Regions from separate parts of the Candidatus Thiothrix phosphatis genome, predicted to be linked through region 1. Evidence: predicted binding sites of a transcription regulator. Region 1 holds the regulator's gene; each other region holds the start of a gene.
What was found. The regulator FNR, encoded in region 1, switches genes on or off when oxygen is low (the NO sensors DNR and NnrR bind a similar motif). The targets are predictions, from matches to a motif close to TTGATNTANATCAA.
Positions count from the first base shown of each region.

Region 1 (9,587 bases):
CGAATATGGGCAGGAAGAAGGCATTATTTGGCACCGCAACCGCACCCCGACCATTACCGTGCGCGGCGACATTTACAGCAAGATTCAGGCACCGACCGTCACTGCGCAGGTGGAGGAAAAGCTGGCGGACATCCGCGCCAGCCTGCCGCTGGGCTATCGCCTGGAAACCGGCGGCGCGGTGGAGGAAAGCGCCAAGGGCAACACCTCCATCGGCGCTGGCTTCCCGCTGTTTATCGTGGCGGTGCTGACCTTGCTGATGATCCAGTTGCAGAGCTTCCAGCGCGTCATCATGGTGGTGCTGACCGCGCCGTTCGGCTTGATTGGCGTGACCCTGTTCCTGCTGTTGTTCGACAAGCCGTTCGGTTTCGTGGCGATGCTGGGAACCATTGCGCTCTCCGGCATGATCATGCGCAACTCGGTGATCCTGCTGGACCAAATCGAACGCAATATTGCCGAGGGGCATATCCCACATGAAGCGGTGGTGGAAGCCGCAGTGCGGCGCTTCCGCCCGATCATGCTGACGGCGCTGGCGGCGATCTTGGCGATGATCCCGCTTTCCGAAAGCGTATTCTTCGGGCCGATGGCGATCGCCATTATGGGTGGGCTGCTGGTGGCGACACTGCTGACATTGCTGTTCCTGCCTGCCGTTTACGCCGTCTGGTTCAAGCTGGCGAAAGGGCGGAAAGCGTTCGAACACGTCCCCGCTCAGGCCAATGGATGAAGGTCGTCACACGCCAATGCTTGCAGGCAGCCCTGCAAGCGGCGTCCGTCCGGCAAAATTAGCCGAGGTGCCAGCTCCGCCAGCGGCAACGCCACAAAGGAACGCTCACAGATGCCCGGATGCGGCACACGCAAATCCGGGGCGGCGACCGTTTCCATCCCATACAGCAACAAATCCAGATCCAACGTGCGTGGCCCCCAACGCAAACCGGGGCTACGCTCCCGGCCATGCTCCCGCTCCACTTCAAACAGGGTTTGCAGCAGCGCATGCGCCTCAAGCGTGGTTTTCACACAAATCACAGCGTTCACATAATCGGGCTGATCCTGTGGCCCCATCGGCTTGCTGAGGTAGAAACGGGAAACACCGCGCAATTCAATGCCCGCAACAGCCGCAATCCGGGCGATGGCCGAGTGCAAGTTGGCGACCGGATTGCCGAGATTGCCACCCAGGCCAATGTAGCAAATGACAGGCGTCATTCGGCGGACGACCCTCCAGCAGCATCGCCGTTGCTGCTTTTCTTGCGCCGTTTGCGCCGCCGCAAGCTGCCCTTTTTGTTGTGCGCCCCCTTGCAGAGTTCCTGACGCCCTTCAGGCGTGGCTTGCTGGAAATCACCCCACCAGTTGGCGTCATCCTGCACCGGTTCGCCCGCTTCAGCCCGCAGGCAGAGGAAATCGTAGGCGGCGCGGAAACGCGCATTTCCCAGCAGGGTACTGGCGCGGCGCAAATCCCGATGATGGAAACGTGACTGCAAGGCCCAGATTTCGCGGGTGATATTGCTGTAACGGCGTGGCACGGCGGTGAAATCCACCTGGTCGCGCAATGCATCGGTCGCCGCCAGATGCAGCGCCTGGATTTCCGGCGTCCCGCCCACTTTCAACGCCAGCGCCGCCATTTGCACCTTGTGCCACAGCAAAACTGCGTACAGGAATGCGGGCATCACCGATTTGCCTTCCGCAATCCGCTGGTCCGTATTGCCCAACGACAGCTCCACCATGCGGGCAAAATTGCCACTGGTGTCCTCTTCGAGGCTTTCCGCCGTCAAAGGCAGCAGGTGCTGCAATACGCCATACTCACACAACAGACGGTAAGTGGCCAAACCATCGCCACTGTGCAACAGCTTGATGATCTCATCGAACAGGCGGGCGGATGAAACAGCCTCCAGCAGGATTGCCATGGAAGCCATCGGCGCACGGGTATGCCCTTCAATTTCAAAACCGAGCTTGGCGGCAAACCGGATGGCACGCAGCAACCGCACCGGATCTTCACGGAAGCGTTTTTCCGGCTCACCAATCAGACGGATTTTGCCATGGCGCAAATCTTCCAAGCCGTTGACGAAATCCAGCAGCTCGCCATTACTGGGGTTATAAAACAAGGCGTTGATGGTGAAATCACGCCGCCAGACATCCTCTTCCAGCGTACCGTAGACGTTGTCGTTAATGATGCGGCCTTCGTCATTGACCTTGCCGCCATCCACCCCTTCGTCATGCGGAGCGCGGAAAGTCGCCACTTCCAGATAATCACGCCCGTAATAAATGTGGGCAAGCCGAAACCGCCGACCAATCAGGCGGCAGGAATTGAACAGTTTGCGGATTTCTTCCGGGCGGGCGCTGGTGGCGATGTCAAAATCCTTTGGCGTGCGCCCCAATAGCAGGTCGCGCACACAACCACCGACCAAATAAGCCTCATACCCCGCTTTCTGCAAGCGCCGGATCACATCCTTGGCACGCCCACAGACTTTATCGGCGGGAATGTGATGCACAGCGGAGGGCACATGCGCCGCTTCCCCTGTATTCACCAGCCTAACTGGCTCTGCAAATTCCGTTTTACACACAATATGGCAAGTTCTCCCACTCCAAAAGTGGTAATAATACTACTACAATGCGCCAATACCTACCCTGCCTGCAACATTCTTACAACACTTACAATAAGGTTTTCGCCATGACAATGGCGTCTTCACGTCCAAAAGCCGCAGGATAATAGGCTTTGCGCAACCCGATTTCGTTGAAACCGGCGTTCAGATAGAGGCGGATGGCGGGAAAATTGGACTGGCGCACTTCCAGAAAACAGGTTTCAGCTTTGGCCCCGCGCGCAATCCGTTCCAGCGTTTTCAGCAAACGGCCGCCTAAACCTTTGCCATGATCGTCGGGGCGGATACAAATATTCAGCAGATGCATTTCATCCAGCACAAACATGACCACAGCATACCCGATGATTGTCCCGTTCTGTTCATAAATCCAGCATGAATGGCCATGCCGGATACAGTCGCGGAAGATTCCCGCCGTCCAGGGATAGGGATAAGCGCGTTCCTCGACCTGCATCACGGCATCCACGTCCTCAGCGGTCATTGGGCGCAGCGGCAGGAAATCCGGTTTGGCGACAGAATAATCAGACACGGCGGCGATCGGTTATTTCACGAGCGAACAACAAGTCCTGCCATGCCTTGCGCTTGTCGGCAGGCTGGCGCAGCAGGTAGGCAGGGTGATAAGTGACAACCACCGGCGTCCCGGTCAGCGGGGCACGGTGCTCCCGCCCGCGCAAACGCGCCAATGGGGCGTCGGTTTGCAACAGGTTTTGGGCGGCGATACGCCCCACCACCAGGATCAGTGCGGGATTGACCAACTCAATTTGACGTTCCAGATAGCCCCGGCAATTGCTGACCTCATCCGGCTTGGGGTCGCGGTTATTGGGTGGGCGGCACTTAAGGACATTGGCGATGTACACGGTTTCACGCCGCATCCCGATCGCCAGCAGCATATTGGTGAGCAGTTGCCCTGCCTTGCCGACGAAAGGTTCGCCCTGCCGGTCTTCCTCTGCACCGGGCGCTTCGCCGATCACCATCCAGTCGGCTTGCCGGTCGCCAACGCCGAACACTGTTCGGGAGCGGGTCTGGCTAATGGCGCAGCGGGTACAGGCGACGACCATGGCACCCAGTTCTTCCCAATCCATTTGGGAACAGTTGGGGCATGGCTCCCCCCCCTTCCCTGACCCTTCCCCCACAAGGGGGGAAGGGAGTGATGAGGTAAAACCGATAGCTGGGAACAGTTCTTGTCCTTTCCCCCCTTGCGAGGGGAGGTCAGGATGGGAGGCAGGGGGCAGAGGCACATCCTTCGGCTTCCACACCGGAATCCCCATCGCCTGCATGTACCTGCTCCGCAATTGCGCATCCACGGGCGCTTACACCCCCTGGTGATGCTGCGGATGCTCGCGCATTGACTGGCTGGCCAGCTTGTTCCAGGCGTCCACGTAAGCCTTGGCGGAAGCAATCACGATGTCCGTGTCTGCACCGTGGCCGTGGATGATGCGCCCGCCTTTTTCCAGCCGCACCGTCACTTCACCCTGGGCGTCGGTGCCGCTGGTGATATTGTTGACGGAATACAGCGCAAGGTTGGCGCTTTCGCCGACAATGGCTTCAATCGCTTTGTAAACGGCGTCAACCGGGCCGCCACCCGCCGCCGTCGCCGCATGCTCCACCCCTTCCACTTTCAGGGTGACGCGGGCGTTGGGCGCTTCGCCGGTTTCCGAACAGACATGGGAAGAAACCAGTTCGTACACGGTGCGTTCCTGGGCGGCGCGCGCATCCATCATCAGCACCATCAGGTCTTCGTCGTAGATGTCATGCTTGCGGTCAGCCAGATCCTTGAAGCGGGAGAATGCCGCATTGAGCTCTTCTTCCGATTTCAGCTCAATATGCAATTCCTGCAAGCGGGTTTTGAATGCGTTGCGTCCGGAATGTTTGCCGAGCACGATTTTGTTGTCGCTCCAGCCAACATCCTGGGCGCGCATGATTTCGTAGGTTTCGCGGTGCTTGAGCACGCCGTCCTGATGGATGCCGGATTCATGCGCAAACGCATTGGCACCGACAATGGCTTTGTTCGGCTGCACCGGGAAGCCGGTCACACTGGAGACCAGACGCGAGGTCGGCACGATATGGGCGGTGTCAAGACGGGTTTCGACTGGGAACACGTCTGCGCGGGTGCGCACCGCCATGACGACTTCTTCCAGCGAGGCGTTGCCCGCGCGTTCCCCCAAGCCATTGATGGTGCATTCCACCTGACGCGCGCCATTCAGGACAGCGGACAGCGAGTTGCCCACCGCCAGCCCGAGGTCATTATGGCAATGCACAGAAAACACGGCTTGGTCAGCATTCGGAATGGTGCGGATCAGGTTGCCGACCATTTCGCCAAATACGGAGGGGATCTGATAGCCGACTGTATCCGGGATGTTAATGGTGCGGGCACCTGCGGCAATCGCCGCCTCGATCACCCGGCAGAGGAATTCGAACTCGGAACGGCCCGCATCCTCGCAGGAAAACTCGACGTCATCGGTATGGTTGCGCGCCCGTTTCACCGCAAAGACTGCTTGCTCGACCACTTGGTCTGGCGTCATCCGCAGTTTGTTCTGCATATGGATCGGCGAGGTGGCGATGAAGGTGTGGATACGCCCGGAATTGGCGGGCTTGATGGCGTCCGCCGCCCGGTCGATGTCTTTTTCCAAAGCGCGCGCCAAACCGCAAACCGTGCTGTCTTTCACAATACCGGCGATAGCCTTGACCGAATCGAAATCGCCAGGGCTGGCTATCGGGAAACCGGCCTCAATCACATCCACCCGCATTTTTTCCAGCATCAGGGCGATGCGGATTTTCTCTTCTTGCGTCATGGATGCGCCTGGGCTTTGTTCGCCATCACGCAAAGTGGTGTCAAAAATAATCAAACGCTCTTTAGACATGATTCTGCTCCAAAACACGGCTGCACGATCATCATAAAACAAGCAACCGGACTTTATTTTGTAAGGGGATGTAATGATAGCGCGTGTGGCCCCGCCGGGCGTAGGAACTTATACCGCCCAGCCGGGCAGTCGCAGAAACGACAGGAGCAGTGTATTGCGGTGAATTTTCATGAAACCAACGCTACAACAAAGCAAACGCGACTTCAAGCCTCCATGTCTTTCTTACGCCGTTGGACACGCCGGTAACGCCGCCACGCCCACAGCACCGGCCCCGACAAGGCGTACATCAGGAACACCCCAAACAGCACTTTCGGTGGGTCAATGGTCGTCAATGCAAATATCAGCAGCACAATCAGCACCGCCACAAATGGCACCCGGTTGCGCAGGTCAAAATCCTTGAAACTGTAAAAACTGATATTGCTGACCATCAACAACCCCACCACCAACGTCAGCGCCAAAGCGGGCAACTGCACATTCCGCCCGGTAATGTCCAGGTCGTGGAACACCCACACCATGCCCACCATCACCGCAGCCGCCGCAGGGCTGGGCAACCCGACAAAAAACCGCTTGTCCACTTTCCCGATCTGGGTATTGAAACGCGCCAGACGCAACGCCGCGCATGCAACATAAACAAAGGCCGCCAGCCAACCAGCCTTTCCCCAGGTCACGCCATACGACTGCAAATGCACCAACGCCCATTGGTACATCACCAGCCCCGGAGCCACGCCAAATGAAATCAGGTCAGCCATGCTGTCGTATTGCGCACCAAATTCTGACTGTGTATTGGTCATGCGCGCCACCCGCCCATCCAGGCCATCCAGCACCATGGCGACAAACACTGCAATTGCTGCGGCTTCAAACTTGCCCTGCATGGCCGCCACCACGGCATAAAAACCACCAAACATTGCCCCGGTGGTCAACAAATTAGGCAACAGGTAAATCCCTTTACGGGGAGGGGCCGCCTGGCATTCTGGTTGTTGGTCTTCCACTTTAATATTATTTCCTGTTCACAAACGTAACAGCATATTAGCCAGCCTCCTGGCAAAGTGGAATGAATTTTTGCGCCTGGACTTATTCGCCCGACTTCTTCACAAACACCCAACCCAGATAAACCATCATCACCACCATGAATAGAATGACAATAATGGTCAATATCCCCATCCAGCTTCCAAAGAGTAGTTCCGCCATGGTAGCCTATGCTCCTATACTAATAACACGAAACGTGTAAAATTGAAGTTTAGGCGAACCCACTCACAGCGCTTTGATTCACATCAAGAAAACGATTACTACAAGCGATTGGGAAAAATCGTGGAATGGGTTAGGAAATAACCATCCAATCATCCGCACAGCTTGGAATGAGGCATGAAGACAGTTCCTTTACACAGCACCAAGAAAGCCGCCATCGCTTGCCATAATTGCAGCTTGAGCGAGTTATGCCTGCCGCGCGGCCTGACACGGGAGGAACTGGACTTACTGGAAAACTCCATCAATAAAACCGTCAAGATCAAGAAAAAAGACTACCTTTTTCACCGCGATGACAACCAGCACGCCATCTTTGCCGTCAAGGCTGGCGCAGTCAAAACCTCCCTTTCCACCCCGGACGGCGAAGAACAAATCCTGGGGTTTTACCTGCCTGGCGATTTGCTGGGGTTTGATGCCTTCGCACACGACCGGCATACCTGCGACGCGCAAGCGCTGGACGATACCCTGGTGTGTGAGTTAAGCATGGAAAACTTCCAAGAATTGTGCGGCAAACTACCGGCCATGCGTGGGCAGATGATGCGCCAGATTGGCACGGAAATCGAACGTGAACAGATGTTGCTGCTGACTTTGGGGCAAATGCGCACCGAAGAACGCTTGGCCACCTTTCTTTCCAGCCTGTCAGAGCGCAACCGGGAGCGCGGCTTTTCCGCCAATGAATTCAACCTGCCGATGGCACGCCACGACCTCGCCAATTATTTGGGGATGGCGGTCGAAACCCTCAGCCGCATGTTTTCACGGCTACAGGAAGAAAACATCATTTCTGTCCAACACCGCTTGGTAAAAATTGCCGACATGAGCCGCCTCAAACAACTGGCCCACCATACCTGCCGTCCGGCCAGCGACGTGCTCTAAACAACAGTTTCAAATCACCCGCGAAAAACGCTGCTGCGCGCTTTGTTTGCGCAAGCTCACATCAAACACCATACAGATATTGCGAATTAAAAACCGTCCGCGCGGCGTAACTTCCAAGCCTGTTGGGGTAAATTGCAACAAGGCGTCCTCCGTCATGGTTTGCAGCACTTCCAGTTCACGCGTGAAATAATCCGCAAAATCCAGCGAGAAGAAACGCTCAACCTGCCCAAAGTCCAACCGGAAATGGCAGGCCAGTTGCTGAATAATATAACGGCGCAATATATCGTCCTCATCCAGGGTCAAGCCTTTGATGACCGGCAAATGCCCCGTATCGAGGGTGGCGTAGTATTCTTCCAGCGTCTTGGCGTTTTGGCTGTAGCACTCCGCCACACTGCTGATGGAGCTGACCCCCATGCCAATCAAATCGCAATCCGCATGGGTCGTGTACCCTTGGAAATTACGGTGCAACGTCCCCTGCCGTTGGGCCTGCGCCAGCTCATCGTCCGGCTTGGCGAAATGGTCCATGCCAATATACTCATAGCCTGCGGCGGTCAGATGCTCGACAGCCAATTGCATGATTTGCAACTTGGTGTCAGGTGACGGCAGGTCAGCCTCATTGATGCGCCGTTGCGGCTTGAACAAATTCGGCAAGTGCGCGTAGTTGAATACGGAAATACGGTCGGGCGAGATGCCAATCATCGTGTCCAGCGTCTGCCGGAAACTGTCGACAGTCTGGAACGGCAACCCATAAATCAAATCCACGCTGATGGACTTGGCACCCTGTGCGCGGCAGGCGTCGATAATGGAAACCGTCTGCCCAATGGGCTGGATGCGGTTGACGGCATCCTGCACCTTTGCGTCCACATCCTGCACCCCGAGGCTGAAACGGTTGAAACCGATTTCACGCAGCACCCCGATGGTTTCCACCGACACGGAACGGGGGTCAATCTCGATGGAGTAATCGCCATCATCGGTAATGTGCAGGGCGAAATGCTGACGGGTTTTTTCCATCAACGCCCGCATTTCATCATGGCTCAAAAAGGTGGGCGTGCCGCCCCCCCAATGCAGTTGCTCCACCACCCGGTCGCGGTCATACAGCTTGGACTGCATTTCGATTTCACGGAACAGGTATTGCAAATAGGCAGCCGCCTTGGCGTGGTCTTTGGTGACGATCTTGTTGCAGGCGCAATAAAAGCACACCGTGTCACAGAATGGGATATGGAAATACAGCGACAATGGCAACGGGATGGGGTCTTCATTGCTCATGTAAGCATGCGCTTTGTATTCATCTTCCGTAAAAGACCCAAACGCAACCGCCGTTGGATACGATGTATAACGCGGCCCCGCCGTGTCATAACGGCGGATCAACTCTGCATCGAATTGGACTATGCTCATAATGACCTCTTTTTCCACCCAAACCAAGGCAGTTTATAATACATGCTGCAACCTATATACAATTGCAAGCGCCTGAAATAAAACATCAAAGATAATTGATCTGCATCAAGAAACCAGATTTTGCCGGATTGTAAACCCTACTGAAAATAGGTCTAATGTGCCGTGGAGATTGCTGGTGCTGATGTTCGTTACCTCCTCTGAACCGGTGGTCTTCACAACGCTCTACATACCCTAAAGCACTTAGGCCCTCATTTGGAGGGCCTTCTTTTTACACGCATTATCCGCCTGGAAAAAGCATCCCTACAAAGCTGGCTGCAAATCGACAGTGGCGATCGGGCTGGAGGCAGGCAACACGCCCTCCAGCCGCCAACTTTCATCTTGCGGCAACAGATCCACATACCATCGGCCTGCCGCCAGATGCGCCACTTCGCCAGCCCATACGCCATTTCCCGCATTGTGCAACATGACCACTTGGTCATGATCCGCCAGCGTGGCGTGATAGAGCTTTAGCTCCAGCTGTTGCAGGGGTTGGACGCTGGGATTGTCAAGCAGCAACCGCGCCGCCTGCCCATTCAGGGACAGGTTGCCATGCAAGCCCAACGCTGCAGCCTTTCGCCCACGCTCCAGCGAC
Region 1 covers NZ_JAYMYJ010000129.1:39,113-48,699, reverse strand. Annotated here, with positions in the region: gene VSS37_RS15070 (efflux RND transporter permease subunit) at 1-721, shown strand, start outside; gene folK (2-amino-4-hydroxy-6-hydroxymethyldihydropteridine diphosphokinase) at 706-1,197, opposite strand; gene pcnB (polynucleotide adenylyltransferase PcnB) at 1,194-2,516, opposite strand; gene rimI (ribosomal protein S18-alanine N-acetyltransferase) at 2,641-3,114, opposite strand; gene VSS37_RS15050 (uracil-DNA glycosylase) at 3,107-3,667, opposite strand; gene VSS37_RS15045 (2-isopropylmalate synthase) at 3,896-5,446, opposite strand; gene pssA (CDP-diacylglycerol--serine O-phosphatidyltransferase) at 5,650-6,435, opposite strand; gene VSS37_RS15035 (DUF3149 domain-containing protein) at 6,518-6,634, opposite strand; gene fnr (fumarate/nitrate reduction transcriptional regulator Fnr) at 6,809-7,561, shown strand; gene hemN (oxygen-independent coproporphyrinogen III oxidase) at 7,571-8,956, opposite strand; gene VSS37_RS15020 (FixH family protein) at 9,257-9,587, opposite strand, start outside.

Region 2 (9,587 bases), on a different contig from region 1:
TTTGTCTCCAAAATGGACGACCTGCACAACCATGAAGACCGCCCCGACTGGATGGGCCATATCGGCTTCAGTGACCTCAAGATCAAGTTGATCGGTTCCATTGTCGCCATTTCGGGGATCGAACTGCTCAAGGCTTTCATGAATGTGGACAATCTGGACGACCGCCACATGGCCTGGATGCTCGGCATACACGTCACCTTCGTGGTGTCCGGCGTGCTGTACGCGATCATGGACAGGTTGAGCCACAAGCCCCACTGAGCAGTGGCCCAGCCTGCATCCATGCGCCTTGCCCACCCGCCTACGTTGCGGGGGCGGCGGCCCGGAAGTTGGAAATGGTGAAACCAACTTCCTCGTCCGCTATCTGTTCGCTCCGGTCAATATAGATGGAGGCCGGGACGCCAGACTGCTGGTCATACGAGACATCGACCCGCGCCGCGCCATCCGTGATCGCCTGTTGGATGGTGTCAAACAGGTCATTCACGGTCAGCTTGTTGTAGTCCAAATCTTCCGGCAGCGGCTCGCCGGTATCCGCAAACGTGGCGGAAGCCACCTTGCCATCGGCAACCTCGATATTGACCGGACGGATGGCGTCACCCCGGCAGAAACAACTGCGCTGCAGTGTGAAGGAATAATCCGCCAGTGGCTGGGATTCCCATTTCTGGCGGTTGGCGTCCAGTTGGCTTTGCGCAGCCGTTTGGCCAGAATTGTTGATGGCGTCCACATCCTGCTGGGTCAGCTTCTGGCGGGAAATTTCCCCGCCGGTAAAGCCGCCAGCAATCACCAACTCATCGCCTGCACTCAACTTGCCGTCACGGTTGTTGTCCAGCACCTGATAGTTCAGCTCACCAAAAACGCCAAAACGGTTGCGGAGGGCCTGATCCTGCTGCTGGGTCAGCTCCAGTGGCTTGGGTTGGGGCTGTTTGCTTTGCGCCCACTTCTGTAGTTGGCTGATCAATTGCTGGATCAGGTTGACCATGGGTTGGGAATTGCCATTGAAGCGGCTTTGCTGACGGTTCTGAAGGGCGTTCGACGCATTATTGCCTGTGGAACCCGCCGCTGATGCCTGGATAGCGGTGCTGCCGCCAGCAGATTGGCTGCTGTTCCCAACACTTCCTTGTGTTATGCCTACCATGTCATGCTTCCTCCATGTTGGTTTGATGACAAAACCATTCTCATCCCTTGCCCAAACAACGGCTTCCCAGCTTCGGACAAACAGAAGCTTTTTCTCCCTGGAAGGCAGGGAAACCTTGCTTACCGGGCTGGAATCGAGCGTCATCTATCCCTTTTCACATACTTGAACCCCAAACCGATTTGCTTTACAACACTCAAACCCCCCAACCGACTGTACTATCCCTATAACGGAGGAATCATGGCCACCCGCGACGAACTCAAAGATCAGGCATCCGGCTGCACCGACGCAGCTTCTTGCGCAGCCCTCGCCAAACAAGCTTTGGCGGAACCCGCCGACCTTGACTATGCAAAAGAACTGCTGGAAAAAGGCGAATCCTACTGCTCATTCCCTGATCATTACGTCAGCGTCGCGGAAGGCTATGTGGCCGCAGGCGACAAGGACAAGGCCGCCGCACTGTATGAGGAAGCCGCTGGCTCCTGCTTCGACGCCAAGGAAAAGGCGCAGGTCGGCTACAGCATCGCCTTGCACCTCGGCGACAAGGACAAAGGCCGCGCCCTGCTGGAAGAAGCCATCGGCGAAACCTCCAACACCAACGAACTGCTGTCTTTCGCCGCCTACGTGCAGGAAGCCCTGCAAGACAACGCCCTGGCCAACAAGCTGTTCGGCAAGGTCACCGGCAACTGCAAGACCATCGCTGACTACCGGAAACTGGCGGCTGGCATCAAGGCTGAAGGCAATGAAAACGCCGCCCGCATGGTGTTCAAGAAAGCCGAGCCTTCCAGCAACGACACCCAGGATGTGGTCGAATACGCCACCGGCCTGAAAGACATGTTCGGCGATGACGCAGCAGTTGAAAGCGCCCTGAACGAAGCCGAGGGCGGCTGCATGTTCCCGGCGCAATTCGTGGCACTCGCAGGCGGTTTCATGAAGCTGCTGGGCAATAAGGATAAAGCCGAAGAACTGCTGGAAAACGGCAAGAACTTCGCCATGAGCGGTGAGGAAAACCTCGATCTGGCCACCGGCTACGCCAGCCTGCTGGGCGACCAGCCCACCGCCAGCGAACTTTACAACAACGCCCTGAGCGAATTCAGCACCAAAGACGACCTGCTCAAGCTGGCCAGCCAAGCGGCCGCCAATATGGATGACAAATCCATCGCAGGCAAGGCATACGACAAACTCGCCAGCAAGCTCAATACAGTTGCTGACCTATCCATGCTGGCCAAGGCCGTCAATGGGAATCTTGGCGACAAGGATAAGACTGCGGCCATTTACGCCGCCGCCGAAGCCAAGGCTGACACCGCATCCGCCTTGGTTTCCCTGGCGGGCGAAGTCAATGCCACCTTGCAGGACGCCGACAAGGCCAACGCCCTGTACAGCAAAGCGGTTGGCACCTGCAAGGTTTACACCGATAGCGTCAGCGTGCTGGATGCATTGGCGAAATCCACCCCAGACGCTGCGCTCGCCAGCGACGCCCTGCACAAGGCGCTCGACTTGGCCGAAACCAACGCCCAAGTGCTGGATGTCGCCCAACGCGCACAGAAACTCGGCAATAACAGCGTCGCCATCCAGGCGCTCGACAAAGCTGAAGCCAACGTCAGCTCACTGGATGAAATGCGCAAGCTGGCCATCGCCGCCAAGCAACTGGCCGCAGACGACGCCGAACGCAACAGCCGCATCGCCGACAAACTTGCCAAGCGTGAAGCCAGCCAGGCGCGTTACGTCGAATTCCAAAATCAGGAAAAAACGCTCACCAAGCCCAATCAGTTCATTGATCTGGCAGGCAAGGTAGCAGAAGAACTGGATGATGCCTCCTACGCTACCCAACTGCTGACCACCGCAGAGGAAAAGATGCAGGCCACCGGCAGCTTCAGCTTCGCCGCTTACCAGCCGCTGATCCTGGCTGTCGGCAATCTGGTCAAGGACAAGGCATGGCTGGCCCGCCTGCTGGATCTGGCCGCCAGCAATGCAGGCACTTTCGCGCAGGTGCGCAGCCTTGGCGAAACCGTCTGTAAACAATTGGCTGACAGCGATTTCGGCAAAACCTGGACACAGAAATTCTACGGCGACCAGCTCGCCAAGCTGGAATCCGGCAATGCCAGTGCGTTTGAGCTGAAGAAGCTTGCCAATGCAGTCAAGGAGCATCTCGGTGATGATGCCCAGGCCCAGCAAATTCTGGACAAGGCCGAAGCCAAGGCGGAAAACCATTTCCACTTTGCCTATCTGGCGGAACTGGCACAAAAATGGGGCGACAGCGCCAAAGCTGGCAGCCTGTACGACAAAGCCGCAGCCGCTTGCCAGAACAGCAGCCAGTTCAAACAGCTGGCTGATCTGATGCAAAAAGCCGGTGCAGCCAATGATGCAGTCAGCAGTGCACTAAATGCAACCAAGCAGCAGGCATCTGGAAAAGGCCATTACTGGTAAGCGCCGCTTACCTTCAACCAAAAAGCCCCGCGTTGCGGGGCTTTTTGGTTGAGGCCAAAGACATCAGGAAAGGTCGATGGCGTATTGCTTGAGGTCATCCAGCGACAGGATGCGCAGGCAATCCTGGTGGGTGGCGAGAATGGCAACACGCGGCGCGTTGCCCGCATCCAGCGCCTCCTGCCAGCGGGCGGCGCACAAACACCAGCGATCCCCTGGTTTCAAACCAGGAAAACCGTACTCAGGCAGCGGCGTCGACAGGTCATTGCCCTGTTCCTTGCTGAAAGCCAGAAATTCCGCCGTCACCACCACACATACCGTATGCGAGCCAATGTCCTGCTGGCTGGTGTTGCAACTGCCATCGCGGAAAAACCCGGTTGGCGGATGCGCCCCGCACGGCTCCAGTTCCGTACCCAATATATTCAACGGCTCCATCATTGCTGTCATGTCCCTGTGATCAACGGATAAACATAAAAGGGCGGAGCGAGTTGACCCACCCCGCCGCTCCTCTCTCCCGAATCAAAACCCTTCCCCTGCCTCACGTCGAAACAGGAGAAAGGGCGTACACTACACAACTTACAAACCCATCAGGATTGTTTGCCGTCAGCTTTGGCTCCGGCGTCTTTCTGTTTGGCCTTGTCCTTGTCGGCCTTGTTGAAAGGCTCAGGACGCGGCGTCTCATTGGTGGACGGCGGCAGTATCGGCAACTGGAATTCAGGCTGTTTGCCGGTCAATGTTTTCAGGAACGCCACGATGTCAGCGGTTTCCTCATCCGTAAACTTCTTGCCCAACTGGAGCTGGCCCATGGTGTGCACGGCGTCTTCCAGGGTTTTGGCCGCGCCGTCATGGAAATACGGGTAAGTCAGCTCCACATTGCGCAAGGTCGGCACTTTGAACTTGAAGCGGTCTTCATCCTTCTTGGTCAGGCCGCCGACGCCTTCAGCCGGATTGTCGGTCTTGTAAGGTTCCACAACGCCCATTTTCTGGAAGCTGGCACCACCGACCGCAGGGCCATTGTGGCAGGCCACGCAACCGCTTTCCTTGAACAGTTTATAACCCTTCAACTCGGTTTCACTCAGGGCGCTGTCATCGCCTTTCAACCATTTGTCGAACTTGGCATCCGGCGTCACCAGCGTATCCTCAAATGCGGCGATGGCGTCTTTTACCATGTCGATGTCAATCGCGTCCTTATTAAAGGCGCTCTTAAATTCATCCTGATATTGCGGGATGGATTTTAACACATCCAACGCCAACTCGTGTGTAAAAGCCATTTCACCCGGATTGGCGATCGGGCCACCCGCCTGTTCTTTCAAATCCTTGGCGCGGCCATCCCAGAATTGCGCCACATTCATGCTGGAATTCAACACGGTCGGGGCATTGATCGGGCCTTGCTGCCAATGGTCGCCGATGGAGGTTTGCAGGTTGTCGGTGCCGCCCATGCTCAAGTTGTGGCAGGAATTACAGGAAATAAAGCCGGATTTGGACAGGCGCGGGTCAAAGTACAGTTTCTTGCCCAGCTCCACTTTGGCTTCATCCTTAACCGTAACGGCCTCCAGCGGCTTGATCGGCTCATCCTTCACGGTGCCCGCATCAGCGGTTTTGGCTGCATCCCCTGCCGCCTCCGTTTTGGCTGGCTCCGCTTTCGCAGCATCTTCCGCCCACACCGCCGTCGCCATGCCGAGGGTGAGCAGCGAAACCATCACAACTTGCACGTTCATGAGCATCTCCTACTTTTTATGGGTAAATCGTCCAAGCAGTCATGTTAAGTCGGGACGGCAATGCAAACTTGACGCACATCAAGTATTACCGTCCATCCCGATAGGGTTTTTCGCTTATGATGATTGGTTTTTTGGGATACACAGGATGAGGCATTCCACATGCCCATGAACATGGCGGGCTGGCATGACAACACCCGTATCTGGGTAAAGCGCCGCATCCGCAGACCGCGCGTGCCTGGACAGAGGTTGCCGGGAAGGGCTACATCTGCGATTGCAGGTAGTTTTGCAGGCCAATCTTGTCAATCAGGCCCAATTGTTTTTCCAGGAAATGGGCATGGTCTTGTTCGGTGTCCTCCAGCTGCCCACGCAAGATTTCACGGGTCACATAGTCCTGCTCTTCCTCACAAATCTGGATGGCGGCTTTCAGCGCCCCCGTCACGTGGTACTCCAACGCCAGATCGTTTTTGAGCATACCAGGAACATCCGCCCCGACATTGAGCTGGTCCTGGTTGTTGAGGTCAGGCGTGCCCTCCAGGAACAGGATACGGCGGATGATGGCGTCAGCATGGCCGCGTTCTTCCATGCTCTCATGCTCATAGTGTTCGTACAGTTTGCTCAGGCCCCAGTCATCGCACATGCGTGAATGGATGAAATACTGGTCGCGCGCCGCCAGTTCACCCGCCAACAGCGTTTTTAACACATCAATAACACGGTCGTTTCCTTTCATAGTGTGCTCTCCTTAAGCATCCATCATCGATTGCAGGTAATTTTGCAGGCCTGCGTTGCTGATCGCCCATTGCTGTGATTCCAGCCAGTCAATTTGCTCTTCCTCTTCTTCGAGGATTTCCTGCAACATGTCGCGGGAAACAAAATCCTGCGCCTGTTCGCACTCGGCAATGACCTTACGCAGCTCCGCCACCACTTCACCCGCCAGACGCAGGTCATTGGCGATGATTTCCGGCACGTCTTCACCAAGGTACAGCTTGCCAAGATCTTGCAGGTTGGGCAGGCCTTCCAGGAAAAGGATGCGTTCAATCAATTCATCTGCCTGTTTCATGGCCTGGATGGAACGCTTGTATTCCTTCTCATTGAACTTGCCCAAACCCCAGTTCTTGCACATGCGGGCGTGCAGGAAATACTGGTTGATCGCCGTCAGTTGGCTGCGTAGCACCAGATTGAACGATCGGTTGATGTCGGGATTTCCTTTCATAGGTGTCTCCTGTTGTTAGGTTGGTTTTTTGATAAAAGTCATGCTATTCCTCATCCGCCAAAACGGTCAATTATCTATTTCCCTTTCACAACAATTACTTATTTAACGATTATCAGAATCATTCCCAACAAGGTGATTTCATTTGCATTGACAAATGAGAATTAATATTATTAAGTGAAACCGATCTCATTCTTACGCAAGCCATCTCTGTCTCAGCCAGCGTGACGTTTACTACGCACCGCTACCAAGGAATGCGCCATGACATATTTACACTCCATATTTCAGCCCAAAGATATGGCTTTGGCTCTGGCGGTGGACCAGGTCATCCGTCGCCGCCGCACCCGCAAGGTATTGGGCTCATTACACACACCAGCCCCTATTCCGCATGGTTTCCGCGAACATGTGGAAGAAGCCATACGGGTCGCCGGTTGGGCACCCTTCCACTACCCGGCCAACCGGATTCACCATCAGCAGGGTCTGGTCTCCTGTGTGCCGTGGCGTTTCTATGCCCTTGACCAGAACGCCTGTCTCACACTGGCGCATTGCCTGCTGGAAAAAAACACCAGCAACATCAGCGAGGACGCCACCATTATCCGCATGCTGGCCGCCGCCGGTTCGGTCGTGTTGGCGACGTGGCTGCCGGAACCCAAAACCACTGAACTGGCCCTGCACATGAACGAGGAACACCTCGCCGCTGCGGCCGCCGCTGTACAAAACCTGCTGCTGGCAAGCGAAGCGCGCGACATCCAGAGCTACTGGTCGAGCGGCGGCGTGCTGGCTTCCAGCGAGTGCTTCAAGCTGTGCGGCATTCCCGCCACCCAGAAACTGCTGGGCGCGGTTTTCATGTTCCCAGCACCGGAAGACAGTGGCATGGAAATCGTTGACGGCAAGCTGCGCAATCGCCGTGGCCCGCCGGACAGTTGGAGCGCCTGGATTTCGCTGGACAAACAGGAGACAAACGCATGAACCCATTCCGGTTTGGCATTGAACACGAAGTGGCGTTTTATCGCGCTGACGGCAGGTTCGCCGATTTCACCAACACCCGCTTTGAGGACTTCCAGCAAATCGTCGACCGCCTGCCGGAATACGCCGCCGACACCGAACATTTGCGCCAGGGCGATGCGGGCATCCGCCGCAAACGCTGGTATATCGAAGGCTACGAACGCTTCAGCGCAGATGGCGCATTGCTCACCTGCGTGCCCAAAGGCATCGAAATCCGCACCACCATCCACAACAGCATCCAGGGCGCGCTGGGCGAATTGCAGGAAAGCTACCGGCTGTTGTTGGAAACCGCCGCCGATTACGGCTACCGACCGGCTCCGGTCAGCTTCAACCCGCAGCAGACGCGCTTCACGCCTGATCCGCCGTTGAATGCGTTCGAACTGGCGCAGCAACGCAGCGAATCGCCAGAGGAACGCGACACCGCCCACATTCCCATGCTGACCTACGGGCCTGACCTGAGCCTGTCACGCCCCGGCATGAACAGTGCTGACATGGTGGACGCCGCCAGCAAGCTGACCTATTACAGCCCGTTCATCACGCCGTTCAGTTTCAGCTCACCGTTTTATGCGGGTGAAATCTGGCCGGGGCTGTCGATCCGCACCTGGAAACGCACTGGCCCACGGCCAGCGGTGCTGACCTTCCCGCCGGACAGCGCCTATCTGCTCCACTCCAACCCGACCCTGACCAAAGCCCCACGCCACCCCGCCGAAGCCGGGCGGATCGAATTCAAGGCGTTTGACTCCAGCACAGACCTCACGCTGTATGCGGCGCTATTCGCCCTGCTCAAGGGGTTGGTGCTGGATGAATCCCTGCCGGGGCGGGCGATCACGCCGGACACCCATCTGCACCAGATCGCGGCCCTCCAGGGCTTCGACAACCCATTGGTGTTCCGTTTCGCCTGGCAGGCGCTGTACGCCGCTGACAAGGCGCTGGCGGACGATCCGGATCATGAACGGCTGGAACCACTGTTTGACATGCTCCAACGTAAGCGCACACCCGCGCATGAATTGCTGGAAATGAAAGTGTCCGCTTGACACTTTAGGACTTAGGCAAAGCACTCAAGCCCTTGCCAATGCCCTTCAGCGAGAGCGGCAGTGAAACCGGCTTTTGTTTCGGCGCGGGTATAAAGCTCACCACCGCTTTGGAACCTTGCTGGAACTGCTGCTGCATTTTCTGGTCTAGGGCGAAACCGGCAAAGCAAGAATCTTTTTCACACTTCCCTTCAAACTTGATGGCAGCGTGATTATCGACTTGCAGCAACACGCCTTCCTGGAGTTGCGCCCCTTTCGGCAATTGGATCAGCACCGCCGGAAACGGTTTGCCCGGCAAATAGCCGATAGCCGTCGCCATCAACAATTGCCCCTTGCTGCTTAACGCCTGCTGGATGTAGCAAAGTTTGCTGTCACACGCCCCGCCCCAGTCGCCAAAATGCTTCCCATCAATGCTGTCAGCGGCCTGTGCCGCGCCAGCTGCCAGCAAACCACCCAACATGAGCGCTTTTAAACCCAATTGCATACTTGCCTTCCTGATATTTTCATCAAAAATAAAATGACAGTATCTCACACTCCATTATCCTGCCGATATGCATTCATACGTCAGGCAAGCAACCACCAAAGCGCTCGGCAGAATACCATCATTCATGAGGCTACCGGACGTTCCCCTCCGGACGCCAGCAAACTCAGGGAAGGGGAAAAGCGGCATCTGCCGCCCTTCCCCCGGAGAAGGGATCAGGAGAACGTATCCGACATCAGGTTGCTGAACCATTTCAGCATCTGCTCGTAGTTGTCTGAACTGATGCCAGCGGATTCAGTAACACCGTTGCCGGTTGGCAACATGCTGGCTGATGCCGGGTCATAGCGGTACACCACGGATAGCCATGAGGCCGTCCCTCTGGTGATCGGGGTAAAGCAGGCTGAGTTGGTGATCGGTGCCGGGTTCACTGCTTCTCCGCGCAGCAAATGGATAATGGCATCGGCGCATACCTTGGCTTCCGCATTGGCAATATGCCCCGCCTTTGGTTGGGAGGTGGCCGCAGCATCACCGATAACATGCACGTTGGGAACAGCGGTGGACTCATAAGTCAACATGTTCACCCCAGCCCAGCGGC
Region 2 covers NZ_JAYMYJ010000112.1:41,516-51,102, reverse strand. Annotated here, with positions in the region: gene VSS37_RS11905 (TIGR00645 family protein) at 1-258, shown strand, start outside; gene VSS37_RS11900 (DUF6174 domain-containing protein) at 299-1,132, opposite strand; gene VSS37_RS11895 (hypothetical protein) at 1,370-3,553, shown strand; gene VSS37_RS11890 (DUF2237 family protein) at 3,617-3,988, opposite strand; gene VSS37_RS11885 (cytochrome-c peroxidase) at 4,138-5,268, opposite strand; gene bfr (bacterioferritin) at 5,528-5,995, opposite strand; gene bfr (bacterioferritin) at 6,008-6,478, opposite strand; gene VSS37_RS11870 (nitroreductase family protein) at 6,737-7,444, shown strand; gene VSS37_RS11865 (glutamate--cysteine ligase family protein) at 7,441-8,514, shown strand; gene VSS37_RS11860 (invasion associated locus B family protein) at 8,519-8,995, opposite strand; gene VSS37_RS11855 (NAD(P)/FAD-dependent oxidoreductase) at 9,208-9,587, opposite strand, start outside.
Region 2: a site for FNR is predicted at 5,337-5,350, ahead of VSS37_RS11885 (cytochrome-c peroxidase). Genes of this name have one in related genera too.

Region 3 (9,587 bases), on a different contig from region 1:
GCCGTCAGGCGGCTGTCGAAGTACAGGTCGGGGGCATCCACCGGCAAGTGCAGGGTATGCAGCACCAGATAAGCAGCCTCGTCAATGGGCGACGCCATGCCATGCGTAAAGCTCAATTCGGCTTCGGCGAAGCGGCTGGCACCCCAGCGGATGTAGTCTTTGATGGTCAGAAGGTCGGTATGGTCGAAGTCCATGATTAACACAGTGTGGCAAATTTGCCGTATCATCCCGCATTTTCACGCAATACTCCAACAGCAATGAATATGATCGACATCCTCAAGTCCTGGCCGCTTTATATCCTGCCGCACCACTTCATTTCCCGGCTGGTGTTCCGCCTCACCCGTATCCAATGTCCGGCTGTTGTGCCCCGCGCGATCCGTCTGTTCAGCAAGGTTTTCAAGGTTGACCTGGATGAGGCGGTCAACCCCGATCCGGCCAGCTACACCACGTTCAACGAATTCTTTACCCGCCCGCTCAAGCCGGAACTGCGTCCGGTTGCTGGAGGGGAAAACGTGCTGGTCAGCCCGGTGGATGGGACAGTCAGCCAAGCGGGCCGGATTGAGCAGGGGCGGATTTTCCAGGCCAAGGGACATGACTATTCCGCGCTGGAATTGTTGGGCGGGGATGAGGCGCGCGCCGCGCCGTTCATGAATGGGCAATTCATGACTATTTACCTGTCGCCCCGCGACTATCACCGCATCCATATGCCGCTGTCCGGCAGTTTGCTTGAGCAAGTGTATGTGCCAGGCAGGCTGTTCAGCGTGGCCGGGCATACCGTGCGCACCGTGCCGCGCCTGTTCGCCCGTAACGAACGGGTGGTCGCGCTGTTCGACACCGATTTTGGCAAACTGGCGATGGTGCTGGTGGGGGCAATCAATGTCGCCGCCATCGAAACCGTTTGGGATGGGCTGGTGACGCCACCACAGGGCAGGGGCGTCAAACGTCAGCGCTTCCCGGATGTGGCGTTGGCCAAAGGGGAAGAAATGGGGCGGTTCAATATGGGTTCCACCGTTATTTTGCTGCTGGAAAATTCCGCTGTGCAATGGGAAACAGGTTTGGCGGCGGGCAGCCCGCTCAAGTTGGGCGGGCGGTTGGCGACGTTGTAGGCGCTGTGTCCGGCATGACTAGCGCCAGTATTTCCCAGCCAGACGCAGGCTTGGTGCTGTTCTTTTCCGTCATGATGTAAAGCCTGCCTTTGGGGTTTTTGGCGAACAGCGGAATCGCCCGGTCGCCATGCTGGCGCAGGTAATCCTCATGGGTGAAGCTCTCGCTCAAGCGGGTTTTGCGGATTTGCGCGCCATTTCCCAGCCATTGCATCAGCAGCGAGTAATGGTATTGGTTGCCGAACAGGCATTGGGCGATGCGCAGGGTTTCGTTGCGCGCACTGCTTTTGCTGGGGCACAGGCTGAAAATATTTTGCTTGCCGAATTCGCGCTGGAAGCGGACGCCCGCCAACTGGTTGGCTGCATCCCGTGCCGATACGGTGATCAGGCGGCCTAACCCCACCAGGTCCAGATGGCGGTCGGCGTGCTCCGAGGTCACATCGCCGTAGTAGGTGTCCAACCCGTCCATGCGGGCGTCGCGGATTTTCTCCCAACTGGTGTCGCTGATCAGGACGCGGAAACCCTCCTCCCGCAGGGCCGCGCCCAAGGCTCGGCCAACCGGGTTGGCCCCGACAATCAGGAAACCATGCGGCTCCGGTTCCGACACCTTGAGAAAGTTGGCCAGCGGACGGGCGGTGGCGCTTTGGAAAATGACGGTGCCAATGATCAGCATGAAGGTCAGTGGTGCCAGCAGATGCGCCTCTGGCAAGCCGGAATTTTTCAATTTCAGGGCAAAAATGGCGCTGACGGCGGCGGCGACGATGCCACGGGGCGCAATCCAGCCCAGCAGCGCCTTTTCCCGCCATGTCAGGTCGGAGCCAAGGGTGGAAACCAGGATTTTCAACGGGCGGGCGATGAACTGCACGCCCAGGAACACCAGCACCCCGGCCATCCCCAATTCCGCGATCTGGTCGAAATTGATGCGCGCCGCCAGGATGATAAACAGGGCGGACACCAGCAGGATGGTCAGGTCTTCCTTGAACGATAGGATGTCTTCAAAATCCAGCCCCTTGGTGTTGGCCAGCCAGATGCCCATGATGGTGACCGCCAGCAGGCCGGATTCCGCGCTGAAGGTGTTGGAGGCTTCATACACGCTGATGACCAGCGCCAGCGCCACCAGATTGCGCAGGTATTCGGGAACCAGGTGTTTTTGCAGGATGAGGCCCAGCGCCCAGCCGCCAATGACGCCCGCCGCCGCGCCGCTCAGGATGGTGCGGCCAAACAACAGCAGGACATGCGTCAGCTGGTTTTCATGGCTGGAGGCGACAATGTATTCAAACACCAGCACCGCCAGCAAGGCACCGATCGGGTCGATCAGAATGCCTTCCCAGCGCAGGATTTGGGCAATGCGGTTGTTGGGGCGGATGGTGCGCAGCATCGGCACAATCACGGTTGGCCCGGTGACGACCATGATCGCCCCAAACAGCCAGGACAGCGCCCATGGGAATCCGGCCAGGAAATGCGCCAATAAGGTGATCGTCACCCAGGTGGACGCCATGCCGATGGAAACCATATTCAGCACCACCCGCTGGATGCCTTGCAACTGCTGGAAATTGAGCGTCAGGCTGCCTTCAAACAGGATCACGGCCACGGACAGGGACGCCAGCGGAAACAGCAGGTCGCCGAATAGTTCATCTGGCCGCAGCCAGCCGCTTAACGGCCCAAGCGCAATCCCGGCCAGCAACAGGAACAGGATGGCGGGGAGCTTCAGCCACCAGGCGACCAGTTGGCTGAGTAGTCCGCAGCCCAGGATTGTCGCCAGAATCAGTGCAATATGTTCGCTCATGAGTTGGTTCACCGCCCTTGTATTCTTTATAATCCATCCGTCTTAGTATCATGCAAGTATGACAGCCCCATGAAAACCTACCAGAAAGACTTTCTTGATTTCGCCATCGCCCAGGGTGTCCTGAAGTTTGGGGAATACACCCTGAAATCAGGCCGGGTCAGCCCCTATTTCTTCAATGCCGGTTTGTTCCGGACAGGCTCGGCGCTGTCCCGGTTGGGGAAGTTTTATGCGGAGGCGATTGTGGAGGCAGGGCTGGAGTTTGACATGCTGTTCGGCCCTGCCTACAAAGGCATCCCGTTGGCCGCTGCCGTCGCCATCGCCCTGTTCGAACACCATGGCAGGGATTACCCCTATGCGTTCAACCGTAAGGAGGCCAAGGATCATGGCGAGGGTGGCGTCATTGTCGGCGCGCCGCTGCATGGCCGGGTGCTGGTGGTGGATGATGTGATGACCGCAGGCACCGCCATCCGCGAATCCGCTGCGATTGTGGCGGAGCAGGGCGCAACGCTGGCTGCCGTCGCCATTTCCCTCGACCGCCAGGAACGCGGCAAAGGTGCGCAATCGGCGGTGCAGGAAGTGGAGGCGTTGTACGGCGCTGCCGTCATCAGCATCGTTGGGTTGCGGGAAGTCATCAGCCATGTCGGTGACAACCTGCACGACGCGGCGCTGCTGGAGCAGGTGCAGGCGTACCGCAACCGGTATGGCGTTTGACGGTCAGAACGTTGCGTTTAGTTGGAGTTTTTGCGGGTCTTGTTGGGTGGCGTCTGTGGATGGGGTCCATTTGCCCATGCAGGCGGGGTTGGTGACGCATGGGTCTGTCAGGGTGTTCAGGAAGGCAAGCAGAAGTTGCACATCTTCCTGGCGGTATTCCTGACCAGCGATATCCGTATCACAGCTCAACATTTCCCGTAGGTTTTGCTGCAAATGGCTGCTGGGGACATTGGCCTGTTGCAACTGCGCCGGATTGTAGTGGATCGCTGACTGGAACGGGTTGAGCATGTGTTCGACCATGCCGTCAAGCGCAGTGAACGCGCCGTTGTGTCCCCAAGGGCCGGTCACCGCCACATTCAGCAGGCTAGGGGTGCGGAAACGGAATTTGTCGTCCGGATTGTGCGTCACCAGCCAGCGCCCATAGTCTTGTTGGATCGCAGGGTCGGTGTTGCCCTTACCTGGGCCGATGGGGGGCGTCAGCACATTACGGAATTGTTCATCGGTGAAAAAATCCCCCCGATGGCAGGATGCGCAGTCATAGCCGCTTTCGCCACGTTTGCGGAAAAACAGCAGCGCACCTTGCTTGGCGGATTCGCTGATGGCGCTCAGGTCGCCTTGCACGTATTGTTTCCACGGATTGTTGGTGAAAATTTGTGAACGTTCGTACTCCGACAATGCAGCAGCAATATTTTGCTCCGTAATCAGTTGTTTCGCCGCTGCGTCCGGTTGTTGGTAGGCTAGGCGGAATTGTTCCAGCCAGTACTGTGTTTCCTCCGGCTGCAACAGCCCGGCACCGACGCCATAGCCTCCCAGGCGTTCGGCCAGCCGTTCCCGGCAGGATTGGGTGGTGCCGCCAGCGTCAAAAGTTTTGCCTCGCATTTCATGGTTGGAGGTGACCGGAAAACGCGCTTGGGCATGCGCCAGGTTAGCGCCCGCCAGTGGGTCTGGCAGGGGATAGGCGACATCCGGTGTGGTGATGCCGCTTCCGGTGGATTCAACCCGTCCGTCATGGAACATAAACTGCTTCCACAATCCAATGTTGAATGTTGTGGGGGCGTTACGCGGAACACCAGGCGTGAGGTTTCCCTGCAACATGCGCTTGTTGCCCAGTATATCGGTATCGATGGCGTCTACCCCGATCGACAGCGACAGGTTATCGCCGCCGCCCAACAGGGGGTGATGGCAGGTTGCGCAAGCCACATCCAGATTGCCGGATAGGGTTTTGCTGAAGAACAGTTTCATGCCCAGTTGCGCCAACGGCGTTTCGATGGAGGGTAAGGCCAACTGTTGCGCCGGATCACCCTTCAAACCATATTGTTGGATCAGCTCGCGCAGGGAGCTATCCAAATCGGAACGTAGCACCGGTGCGCTGCTATTGTTCGGGATATAAATGCTGGCGGCGCGTTCATCGTTACAGCCTTGCAGTAACGTGAGCGCACATATCAGGATGAAAAATTGTAACTGCATGACAAGGAAAGCATTTCTGGGCATGTGAGTGAGGCCATTATTACATTGCGATAGATCAAGCTGGGAGGAGGTTTGTCTGCTTAACCCTACCATTTGGTGTATTCTGTCCCCTGCAACAGGTCGCTAGAATCTGTTTGCTGATAAAAAGCATTAAATACACGCTAAAACATGGAGTGCTGTAATGTCTGAAGAAATTTCCCAATCATTAGGCGTATTTATTCTCGGCGTATTGGCGGGTTGGGTAGTGGAATGGATTTTTGTCCGCCTGTTCGTTCCCAATCCCGGCAAGAATGCTGAGGCCGCATTGCAGACCATCCGCAAGGAAGTTGAGGGCCTGCAACAGAAAAACCACGAATTGCAGGAAGCGTTGGCGGCGGCCCAATCTGATGCCGCGAAGGCGATGGGCGCTGCCTTGAAAATCCCTGAGCCGGAGCCTGCGCTAATTGATGTCCATCCTATTTCGCCGGAAGCCAAATCTGTCCCGGCAGTAGAGGAAGCGTTTGAAGCAGAACCATCCGCAAAGATTGAAGCGGATGCAAACCCTGTTCCGGCCATGGCAACAACGGAAATGAAATCGGAAGCAACTCCAGCGGCGGTGCCCATCGTGACTGACGCGGGTAATGACGATAGTAAGGATGATTTTACTAAATTGGCAGGCATTGGCCCCAAATTGGCTGAAGCGATGTATGTTGCGGGTATCGGGCGTTACGCCCAGTTGGCAGAGCTGACAGTGGATGAGCTAAGTGAGCGTTTGGCTCCCAGTGGTATCCGTTACAGTAAAGCCACAGCGGAAAGTTGGGCTTCACAAGCGAAGTGGGCTGCTGCGGAAGATTGGGATGGCCTAAAAAAGTTTCAGGCTTCCCTGAAAGGATAAACAGAATAGTGATCAGGTTTTTTAAGGATAAAACAATAATGCCCGCTTGAAGCGGGCATTATTTTAACTGAAATGCGAACACATTTGCCTGATGATCAGAGCAGGTTGTGGCGTTTCAGTTTAGTGCGCAGGGTGGCGCGATTAATGCCCATGCACTGTGCGGCTTTGGACTGATTCCCATGTGTGTAGCGCATCATGATTTCCAACATGGGGCGCTCAACTTCATCCAGAACTAGACGGTAGATATTGGATGCTTCATGATCACCTAGAGTATCCAGATAGTCCTGCAAAGTACGGGCGACCGTTTCTGACAGGGAGGAGTCCAGACCGACACGAGAAGATGTATTCGTCATATTCATGCAACCTTTTTAATAATTGTCGGATACGATTCTACATAATGTTTCATGAACCGCAGCCAACTGTTTTTCAGGAGTTGTGATTGCAAAAATCCCTTTTATTGCTTCGGAGGTGATTTTTCCAGATACCACCCGTTTGCATCCTTGCAATACGGACACATGTACCCGCTCCGTAAAAAGTCAGTGAATTAAGCCCTGACATGACAACGGCAACTTGCGATTATGTAGACACCAAACTGTCCGGAAAGTTCATCAGAATCCAGAAGCTTACCAACTCAGTCGAGCACCTACGACCAACCCCTTGCTGCCTGATCTGTACATCAGGTTTCGGCATGTGCAAATCCAGAGCAGAACAACATTTGGCAATTTTCACCAGCGACCATCCGCAATCACGAAAATAACGGCACTACTTTCTTTTGCCCAAGCTGCATCCAAGATTTTACTTTTGATAATGAATCTACCAAAAGCATCTAGATAAACGCATATCCTGGATAAAAGAATACCATAGAGTAGAATATAAACACGCATGCTCAGATAAGCGGCAATTTATCCATCATAAGCGGTAATAAAAGTGTCTGTTGAGGTTGTTTTTTAATCACTTCGTGGGCTTTTATGGAAGAATACAAAAATATTGTCTCAATGGCTGGATGAAATTACCGTATCAAAAATGTGCATTAATTCGGATGCTGCGTTTAAAATACAGTCACGTTAGCTGGAAAGTCAGCAATATAAAAATGAGGACGTGAATTCAGGCATACAGAGTCCAATAAAGTGTCCAAGTCACTGCGATGTAACCAATACCGTTACAAATTCCAAGGTTGGGGTTGCTGCTTCCGGTAGTAGATTAAATAACCGGATCTGACGGATGTAATGGCGATCAGGAAATCGTGTGCTTTTCAGGCTAATTTTGATAATGGTCAACTGATGCAGGATACGACGCAGGCAGAATCCAAAACCAGCCGCCAACTGAAAAAACATTTCCAATAAGACAGCGTGACCTATGTTTCAATGCGTGGCGGCTGCTCAAACCGAGGTGGCAGTTTTTGCATTTTTCCCGCCAGTGCGTAAGTGACTTTCCACATCCAGGAAAACGTCGGTATTGCCGCCTTCCAGCACCAGCACATCGCCGGTTTGCAAACTGATGGTCGTTGAAGGTTGTTCGCCACGGATAACGCCCCGCCGCAGCGCTTTGACACAAACGGTAAACCGCTCCAGCTCCAGTTCAGCGATATGCTTGCCAACAGCAAAATCATTTTCTTGTACGGTAAACGTATGCAGGAATGCTTCCACCGGACTCTTGCCGGGTTCAGATTTTACCTGGTCGCCGTGGTAGTAGCTGCGTAGCGAACGGTAACTGTCCCTCCGGATCTTTTCCGTCATCCGGAACACCTCGTCCGGGCTAAAGCCCAGTTGCTCCAGCATCAGCTGGGTGATCATCAGGGTGGCTTCCAGGGTTTCCGGCAAAACATTGGTGGCCCCCAGCTGTTCCAAGGCTTCCAGGTGACGCTCGTCGCGGGTGCGCACCAATATGGGTATGTCGGCCCGTTTCTGCCTGACAGCTTCCACCATGCGTTTGGCGGCTTCAATGTCAATGACCGTCACCACCACCATCCGTGCCCGCTCCAACCCGGCGGCTTGGAGGATTTCAGGGCGGGTCGCATCCGCATAGAACACTGGGTCGCCTGCCTCCCAGGCTTTTTCCACGATGCCGGGGTCAAGCTCCAGCGCAATGTAAGGGGCTCCTTGTTCGTGCAGGAACTGCGCCAGGTTCTGCCCCATACGCCGGTAGCCGCACAGGATGACATGGTTTTCCACTTCCTGAATGGCGGAGCTGAACGCCTGGGCATTGTGGGAATGCTGACGCGCCTGGGCATCGGCCAGCAGTTGCTTGGTCAGCTTGTCGTTATAACGGATGATCAGTGGTGAAAGCGCCATGCTGATCACGATGGCTGCCAGGGTGGTCTGGGATTCGCTGGAAGACACCACCTGATTGCTCAACGCCAGGGCGAGCAGGGCAAAGCCAAATTCCCCACCTTGCCCCAACACCAATCCGGTGCGCAGGGCGGCACCGCCATTGGAGGAAAACAGCCGGGTCAGGATAGCGACCAGCAGCGCTTTGCCAGCGGTCAACCCCAGCACCAGCAGCAACACCGGCAGCCATAGCGATGGCAAAATGCCAAGATCCAGCTTGGTGCCTACTGCAATGAAAAAAATACCCATCAGAATATCGCGGAATGGGCGTATTTCACTTTCAATCTGGTGTTTATACTCGGTTTCACTCAACAACATCCCGGCCAAAAATGCGCCTAAAGCCAACGACAAACCCAGCGATTGGGTGATCCAAGCGGCGGTCAGCGCCACCAGCAACACGGTGATGTTGAAAAGCTCGATGGATTCCGCCCGTGAAATGTATTGGAACAGGGGGCGGAGGGTATAGTGTCCGGCCAGCAGCATCGAAACAAACAAAAGGGCGGCGGTGGAAACCTGCAAGAGCAGCTCTGACGGGCTGTCAGCCAGCCCGCTATCGCCCGCCAGCAAAGGGATCATGACCAGAAACGGCACGACCGCAATGTCCTGGAACAGCAACACGCCGAGCGCCAACTGGCCGTGCTGTGTGCGCATTTCTGCCTGTTCCGTCAATTGTTTGACGACGATCGCCGTGGAAGACATGGCCATGGCGCCACCCCCTACCAAAGCGCTTTTCCAGGATATGCCGAAGTACGATAAAATGCCCATGCCTGCCAGCGTGGAAATCAGCACTTGCAACCCGCCCAGGCCGATAATGGTGGTGCGCATGGCCATGAACTGTTTGAGCGAGAATTCCAACCCGATGGCGAACAGCAGGAACACTACCCCGACTTCGCCCATGAAATCGAAACCGGCGTTGTCCTTGACAAAACCTAACCCGTGCACGCCCATCAGCGCACCCACCAACAAATAGCCGAGGATCGGCGGCAGGTTCAATGCGCGGAATGCTGCAACAGCCCCCACTGACATCACCAGCAATAGCAGGATGCCGTTTAATAGTTCATGTTCTCCCAAGGAATCCCCTACAATCAGGTCGAGTAGCCAATGAGCAAAGTATACGGATTTCTGACCCTGTGCACACTGTGTGGGTTCAATTCCAACCTGTCAGGGCGAGGTAAAACGTGAGGAAACGTTCATTTTTGATGCAGTTGTTGGCCTATCTCTGGGTTGGGCCAGTCACCTTGTGCTGTTTGCCGCTGGCGTTGTTGGCGAAATGGACTGGCGGGGGGTATGCCATCCATTCTGGCGTATTGGAAGTGTGG
Region 3 covers NZ_JAYMYJ010000019.1:1,725-11,311, forward strand. Annotated here, with positions in the region: gene prmB (50S ribosomal protein L3 N(5)-glutamine methyltransferase) at 1-194, opposite strand, end outside; gene asd (archaetidylserine decarboxylase) at 264-1,106, shown strand; gene VSS37_RS02235 (cation:proton antiporter) at 1,075-2,889, opposite strand; gene pyrE (orotate phosphoribosyltransferase) at 2,959-3,600, shown strand; gene VSS37_RS02245 (cytochrome-c peroxidase) at 3,604-5,067, opposite strand; gene VSS37_RS02250 (helix-hairpin-helix domain-containing protein) at 5,249-5,941, shown strand; gene VSS37_RS02255 (helix-turn-helix domain-containing protein) at 6,037-6,300, opposite strand; gene VSS37_RS02260 (cation:proton antiporter domain-containing protein) at 7,321-9,339, opposite strand; gene VSS37_RS02265 (hypothetical protein) at 9,468-9,587, shown strand, end outside.
Region 3: a site for FNR is predicted at 5,113-5,126, ahead of VSS37_RS02245 (cytochrome-c peroxidase). Genes of this name have one in related genera too.